Regions from separate parts of the Mesorhizobium sp. M1328 genome, predicted to be linked through region 2. Evidence: riboswitches for the same ligand, from Rfam matches in the RefSeq annotation. Region 2 holds a riboswitch; the other holds the start of a gene.
The links. Region 2 has a riboswitch for cobalamin ahead of NKH23_RS15165 (CbtB domain-containing protein). Riboswitches for the same ligand answer to the same signal wherever they lie in the genome.
Positions count from the first base shown of each region.

Region 1 (3,398 bases), on a different contig from region 2:
GGTTTTCCGTAAGCGACTGGGCGAATTGCCACCAGCGCAGCGTCATCGGCTTGGGCCTCGATACGTCGCCGAAGATGATGGGGGGGCGCACGTAACGCGACCCATAGCTCTGCACCCAGGCATGCTGGGTGAAGGCGAAGCCGGACAGCTGCTCGCCGAAATGCTGTACCATGTCGTTTCGTTCGAACTCACCGTGCACCAGCACATCCAGCCCGATCTCTTCCTGCCAGCGAATTGCAGCCTCGATCTCCTTCTTCAGGAAGGTCTCGTAGTCGACATAGCTCAGCTGGCCCTTCGCATGAGCGGCCCGCGCCCTGCGTACCTGCGGCGTCTGCGGGAAGGACCCGATGGTCGTCGTCGGGAACGGCGGCAGCCCGAGCGTGCCGGCCTGGACTCTGGAGCGCTCGGCAAAAGCGCTCTCTCGTCGCTTCATGCTGTCGTCAATGCTGGCGATCCGCCCCTCAACCAGCGGGTCATGGATCTTCGTGGATGTCACGCGAGTGGCGGCGGCCTCGGCAGACGCTTTCAACGCGCCTGCCACCGCATCCCTGCCTTGGGACAGGGCCCGGGCAAGCAACACCAACTCGTCGGTCTTCTGGGCCGCGAAGGCGAGCCACGACCTGATGTCCGCGTCGAGTTCCGTCTCCATGCGGAGGTCGATCGGCACATGCAGCATCGAGCAAGAAGGCGCGATCTCGACGCGGTCCAAGGGCCAGCCGGCGACGATCGGTTTGATGCGGTCGAGAATGGCGGGCAGGTTCGCACGCCAGACGTTGCGGCCATCGATCAAGCCAAGCGAGAGCACCAGATCCTTCGGTGCGAGCCGACCCACCGTTTCCAGCTGCTCGGGAGCGCGCACGAGATCAATATGCAGCCCGGCCAGGGGCAGAGAAACCGCGGTTTCGAGATTGTCTCCCAGCGGCCCGAAATAGGTAGCCAGCATGATCTTCAGCTCGGGCGCGGCTTTCGACAGCTGGCCATAGGCGAATTCGAACGCAGCTCGTTCGTTCGGGTTCAGATCGAGGACAAGCGCTGGCTCATCGATCTGCACCCAGTCGGCTCCAGACAGCTTCAGCCTCTGCAGGAGTTGCTCGTAGACGGGCAGCAGCCGCGGCAGGAGCGCGATGGGATCGAATCCTTCGGCAGGCGATTTCGCCAGCTTGAGGAAGGTGATCGGTCCAAGGATGACTGGGCGTGTGTGAACGCCGAGAGCTTTAGCCTCGATGAAGTAATCGACCGGTTTCGTCGACGAGAGGGCGAACGTCTGATCATCGTTGAGTTCCGGCACAATGTAGTGATAGTTGGTGTCAAACCACTTGGTCATTTCCATCGCGGTTACATCAGACCGATGAGCCGCCTGCTGGTGACCAGCGTGTCGACAATCCTCCGTCTGACCCTGGTTGCCCCGCGCCATTGCGAAGTAGATGTCAAGTGGAACCTCGCCGCTATTCCAGCCGTAACGGGATGGAACGGCGCCGACCATGGCTGCGGTGTCGAGCACATGGTCGTAGAGCGAGAAGTCGTTCGACGGGATTTTCGACACGCCGCGATCGTGCTGCTCCTCCCAGCTAGCGGCACGGAGCGCCTTCGCGGTCGTGAGAAGGTCGGCAGCGGACGATTTTCCGGACCAGTAGCTTTCAAGCGCGAATTTCAGTTCTCGCCGACGACCGAAGCGGGGCACGCCGAGCGTTGCTACAGGAATTTGCTGAGAGACAGTCATGCCAGACCCCGATGGTTGGGGCGTCGGTGACAAGGAAGGCGCTAGCAGGCCGGCACGAACGCCAGGCTGCAGCGGCCACCGAGACACCCCGCCCGTGGACGTAATTCGCCGTGGCAGGTCTCCTGGCTCGCGGGGTCATAGCCTCTACCCGTCTTCCCAAGGCTATTCGCCTCAGTGACATCAGTGGGGTTGGCTCGCCGCTAACAGTTGCGGGGGCAGCGCCGGCATCGCACCGGCTTCCCTCTTAGCTCCGCTGCGGCAGCGCCGTACGGAGAACCACGACGCGGGAGACAATTACAGCAGTTCGCTTCTTTGTCAACGCCGCATAAAGAAATGTTTATGTCGTTATGTTAAATTTCCGTTGGCATGTTCCAAAGGTCGCCTCGAAAGCGAAAACTGTGGAAGCCTTGAGCGGCCGGTAAATCAAAGCAATGACGCACGGCGCCCTTGTCCAGGAGGATAGGAGTTCGTCGGCTGCCGGCAGCAAACATACCGGCAAGCGCCGTGGTGCTGCTTAGCGCATCATGCGAACCACCTCGGCGTCGAACTTCGGCTCCGAGGTTCCGACCGCTTCGTTGGTGATCTGCTCGCGACCACATTCGGCTCAATGGCGAGGCTGTTGCCCATGTGGAAGCTGTTGGCCGTGATGCCCTCGGTGATATGACACAACGATTTCGGGGGGAGCACACCGAGGCCAGGCGCCGCGGCGTGTTGCGAAGTGATCGAGGCCAATGCCTCGAACTGCTTGTTCGCAGCCCACCGGCTCAAGGTAACCCGGCTCAAACCACCGGGCCAGCTCAAGTCCTGTCCAAATGAGGCCTGAGCGGCAAATCGTCGTGCACGCGCACGGTTTGGCGTTCGATCTTGTGATGCGTCTTGGGCGGACAATCGCCACGGTGCAGCGCGCAGAAGCGGTCCCCAATTGGGAAGCCGAGGGCGGTGAGGGCAAGCCAGCGCCACAGGCGGAAGGGGACTTGGACCTGTTTGCCCTGCTGGACCACAAGTTCGCGACACAGGGCCTCAAGGAGAAGACCAAGAGTGATTATGCGCGGGACCTCGCCAAATTCATCGAAAGCAGCGGGCAGTCAAAGTTCGGCGCCGATTGACATGGAGATAGCCATCGCGGCGGACCGCCCAGGCGGACCGCAAGCCGGAATACAACCGGGTGCAGGCGGCCAAGCTCGTCCACAAGATGGCGTCGGGCACACACCGGCGATGGGAGAGCGGACCGTGGAGTGCAGGAACTTCACGCCTATCCACGCTCCCGTGGACGTGTCCTGCCGCACATCGGCAGCGATATTGAGGAGGCAGTTGAGCTTCTGGTCGAGCACTCTTACCTGCCACTACCTACGCTTAACGTCATCTCGTACTGAAAACGCACCACGCAAGGTCGAGATGTAACATGCGCCCTTCGTGGATGGTTCTAAGCTTCCTCGGGCGCGGTCAATCTGTGATAACGGTCGCTTGGAACCTCCATCACCGCGACGCGATCAAGGTTGGCGTATCGCGCTCGGTAGTAACCTTCTTCCTCCACTTCGGCGAAACTACACTGGGGAACGTCGAAGGTCGCAGCTTCCAATCCGAAGAAAGTCGTAGCGGTTTCTTCATCCAAGAAGTTCCACTCATCTTCTCCGTCGTCATATGTGACGCGAACATAGGAGGCCATGCGCACGGCTTC
Region 1 covers NZ_JAMYLO010000021.1:66,598-69,995, reverse strand. Annotated here, with positions in the region: gene metE (5-methyltetrahydropteroyltriglutamate--homocysteine S-methyltransferase) at 1-1,720, opposite strand, end outside; cobalamin riboswitch at 1,816-2,016, opposite strand; gene NKH23_RS27875 (hypothetical protein) at 2,572-2,826, shown strand; gene NKH23_RS27870 (helix-turn-helix transcriptional regulator) at 3,144-3,398, opposite strand, start outside.
Region 1: linked by a shared signal. The riboswitch ahead of metE (5-methyltetrahydropteroyltriglutamate--homocysteine S-methyltransferase) and the one ahead of NKH23_RS15165 (CbtB domain-containing protein) in region 2 are both predicted to bind cobalamin.

Region 2 (3,398 bases):
GACATAGTCGACATGGCCGACGACGAACATCGACGGCAGGCTGGTGGCGTAGGTCTGCCCGGCGGTACGTTCGGCCGGCGTCAGGCCGGAAAAGACCGAGCCGTGAACGCGTCCGTCGCGCGACCAGGTTTCGGCCCCGGCACGCAAGCCGCCGGAAAATTCCGGCGCGTCATTGTCGGCGTGGCGCGCCCATTCGGGATCGTCGTGGCGGCCCATCAGGCCGCGGCCATAGATCGGCACCAGCCGCGACAGGTCCTTGTGGACGCCGGGGCAGTGCAGGCACTCGTTGAAGTTTTCCCAAAAGATCTTCCAGTTGCAGTTCATCACCTTGCGCAGCACATGGCCGCTCAGCAGCGTTTCCAGCGGCCAGTTGGCGAGGTCGCCGGATGCCGGATCGAAGGATGTTTCAGCTGAGCCGGCAACATCCTCGGCGAGGTTGGCGAAGACAAAACCGCGCCACACCGAAAGCGCGACGCGGTAGAGCGGATGATCGGCCTTGTCGAAACCGTCCGGCAGCGATTTCGATGGCACGCGCACCAGATCACCGCGCAGCGAATAGAACCAGGCGTGGTAAGGGCAGGTGATGAGCCGCGCCTTCAGCCGGCCTTTCGCTCTGCTGGCAAAGCTGCGAGCCACGATGCCGGCAGGTGTTGTGGAAGGCGCGCAATTCGCCGGTCTCGTCGCGCAGCACGACGACCTCCTGCGTGCCTATGCGGAACGTTCTGAAAGCCAGCGGCTGGGCAAGGTCGGCCTCGCGGCAGACCAGCAGCCAGTTGCGATACCAGATGGCCTCTAGATCGCGCTGGTAGGCCGCGATGTCCCAATAGGCCGATGACGGCAGCGTCGGCTCGGCCCGCGTCAGACCGTTGTAGGGACCGCGCTCATTCGGGCTGGGTTGCATGCCGGCTTCTTCCCCATCCGCCAGCGACACCCGGCGGTAAAAATTGTCAATCGCAGTGCCGGTCGGCGAGCTTGCGAGGCGGCGCATTCGCCACACGATCCGGCGGAATTTGGTTTGCCGGGCGCGGCGATTCTGCCTATAGTCGCTGATGTCGTCGGTTCCGTTTGGAACCAAGAGGGAATGCGGTGCGGGCGAAATTGTTTGCCCAATGCCGTGGCTGCCCCCGCAACTGTGTGCGGTAGTCCTCTCCATATGCCACTGAAGGTTCGCCTTCGGGAAGGTGGGGAAGGACGCTGATCCGCGAGCCAGGAGACCTGCCGGCGACAGGAAACTGACTTCTATGCCCTCGGGTGGAGGGCGAAAGGACAAGACATGAATACCGCTTCCGTCTCGCTCGGCGCTTCCGTCTCCTCGCAGTCGCGTTTCATGCAGCTGGCGCTTGCTGCATTTCTCGGCATTTTCGTCATGGGCTTTGTCGGCTTCTCGCATATCGATGCGGTCCACAATGCCGCGCACGACTATCGCCACTCGATGGGCTTTCCCTGCCACTGACAAGGGGCTGACATCATGACACTGTTTCGCAACGTCGTGTTCATCGCGGCGATCGCAGGGCTTGTGGCCGGCGTCGCTCTCGCCTGCATGCAGGCCTATGCCACGGTGCCGCTCATCCTGAAGGCGGAAGTCTACGAACAGGCCGGCGGCGGCCATGACCATGCCGCCGCACCTGCGGCACCGGTCGAAAACGCCGGGGGCACGATGGCTATGAGCAGCGCCGCGCCGGCTGAAGCAATGGCTCCGGCGGAGGACGAAGGCTGGGCGCCGGCCGACGGTTTCGAACGCTTTGCCTTCAGCGTCGTTGCCAATATCGTCACCGGTATCGGCTTTGCGCTGGTCCTGGTTGCGGTTTCGGAGTTCGCCGGCGGCATCGGGAATTGGCGTCAGGGCCTGTTCTGGGGGCTGGCCGGCTTTGCCGTGTTCACCCTGGCGCCGGGCCTCGGCCTGCCGCCGGAACTGCCGGCGATGCCGGCGGCCGACCTTGTCCAACGCCAGATCTGGTGGTGGGCAACAGTGGTGGCGACCGCGGCCGGTCTCGGCCTTATCGCCTTCCGCAGATCGCTGCCGCTGGCGGTCCTTGCGGTGGCGTTGATCGTCGCGCCGCATATCGTTGGCGCGCCGCAGCCCGACAGTTTCGAGACGGCGATCCCGGAAGGCCTGCACCACCAGTTCGTGGTGGCGGTGACGCTGACCAATCTGGTGTTCTGGCTGGTGCTCGGCGCGGTCGTCGGCGTGGTGCGCGGCCGCTTCACCGGCACGGCGACCAGCCTGCGCGACAGCTTTGCCTGACCGCGCTGCCGGGGCACTGACCCTTATCATCGGCGGTGCGCGCGGCGGCAAGAGCGCGCATGCCGAGAGGCTGGTGAGTGCCTGTCCGGCGCCGTGGAGCTATCTCGCGACGGCGCAAGCCTATGACGAGGAGATGCGCGAACGGATCGCGCTGCACCGCTCGCGCCGCGGTGCCGGCTGGACGACCATCGATGCGCCGCTCGACCTTGCCGGCGCGATCGAGGCGCTGCCTGACGGCCAGCCGGTGCTGATCGACTGCCTGACGCTGTGGCTGACCAACCATATGCTGGCCGAACATGATGTCGAGGCCGAATGCCGAAGGCTGGCGGATGTGCTGTCGCGGCCGCGTGGCCCCTGGTTCGTGGTGTCCAACGAGGTCGGCCAGGGCATCGTGCCGGACAATGCGCTGGCAAGACGGTTTCGCGACGCCGCCGGCCGGCTGAACCAAGACGTCGCCTCTGTCGCGGACATTGTGCTTTTGATGGTGGCGGGGCTGCCGCTCAGGGTGAAATGACATGGCTGATACCGACCACATCGATCCCAAGGACGAGGAACGCCACCGCGCCAAGATGGCCAAGCGCAAGGCGGTGCAGGACGCCGAGGTTGCAGCCAAGACGGTCGAGAAAGGGCTGTTGATCGTCAACACCGGTCCGGGCAAGGGCAAGACCACGGCCGCCTTCGGGCTGGCGCTCAGAATGCTCGGCTACGGCAAGCGCGTCGGCGTCGTCCAGTTCATCAAGGGCAAGTGGCACACCGGCGAGAAGGACGCCTTTGCTGCCTTCGGCGACCGCGTCGTCTGGCACGCGATGGGCGAGGGTTTTACCTGGGAGACGCAGGACCTGAAACGCGACATCGCGGCGGCCGAGGCCGCCTGGGCCAAGGCACTCGAGCTGATGGCCGAGCCGTCGATCAGCCTCGTGGTGCTTGACGAACTCAACATCGCGCTGCGTTACGACTATCTCGACCTCGAAAAGGTGGTCGCAGCGCTGAAGGCGCGTCGCGAGGGCCTGCATGTCGTCGTCACCGGCCGCAACGCCAAGCCGGCGCTGGTCGAGGCAGCCGACCTGGTCACCGAGATGGGCGTGACCAAGCACCACTTTGCCGCCGGCGTGAAGGCGCAGCAGGGGATAGAATTCTGAGGGCTTTGGCGATC
Region 2 covers NZ_JAMYLO010000006.1:232,557-235,954, forward strand. Annotated here, with positions in the region: gene NKH23_RS15155 (SRPBCC family protein) at 1-636, opposite strand, end outside; gene NKH23_RS15160 (Rieske 2Fe-2S domain-containing protein) at 542-988, opposite strand; cobalamin riboswitch at 1,040-1,237, shown strand; gene NKH23_RS15165 (CbtB domain-containing protein) at 1,274-1,453, shown strand; gene NKH23_RS15170 (CbtA family protein) at 1,469-2,245, shown strand; gene cobU (bifunctional adenosylcobinamide kinase/adenosylcobinamide-phosphate guanylyltransferase) at 2,238-2,759, shown strand; gene cobO (cob(I)yrinic acid a,c-diamide adenosyltransferase) at 2,761-3,384, shown strand.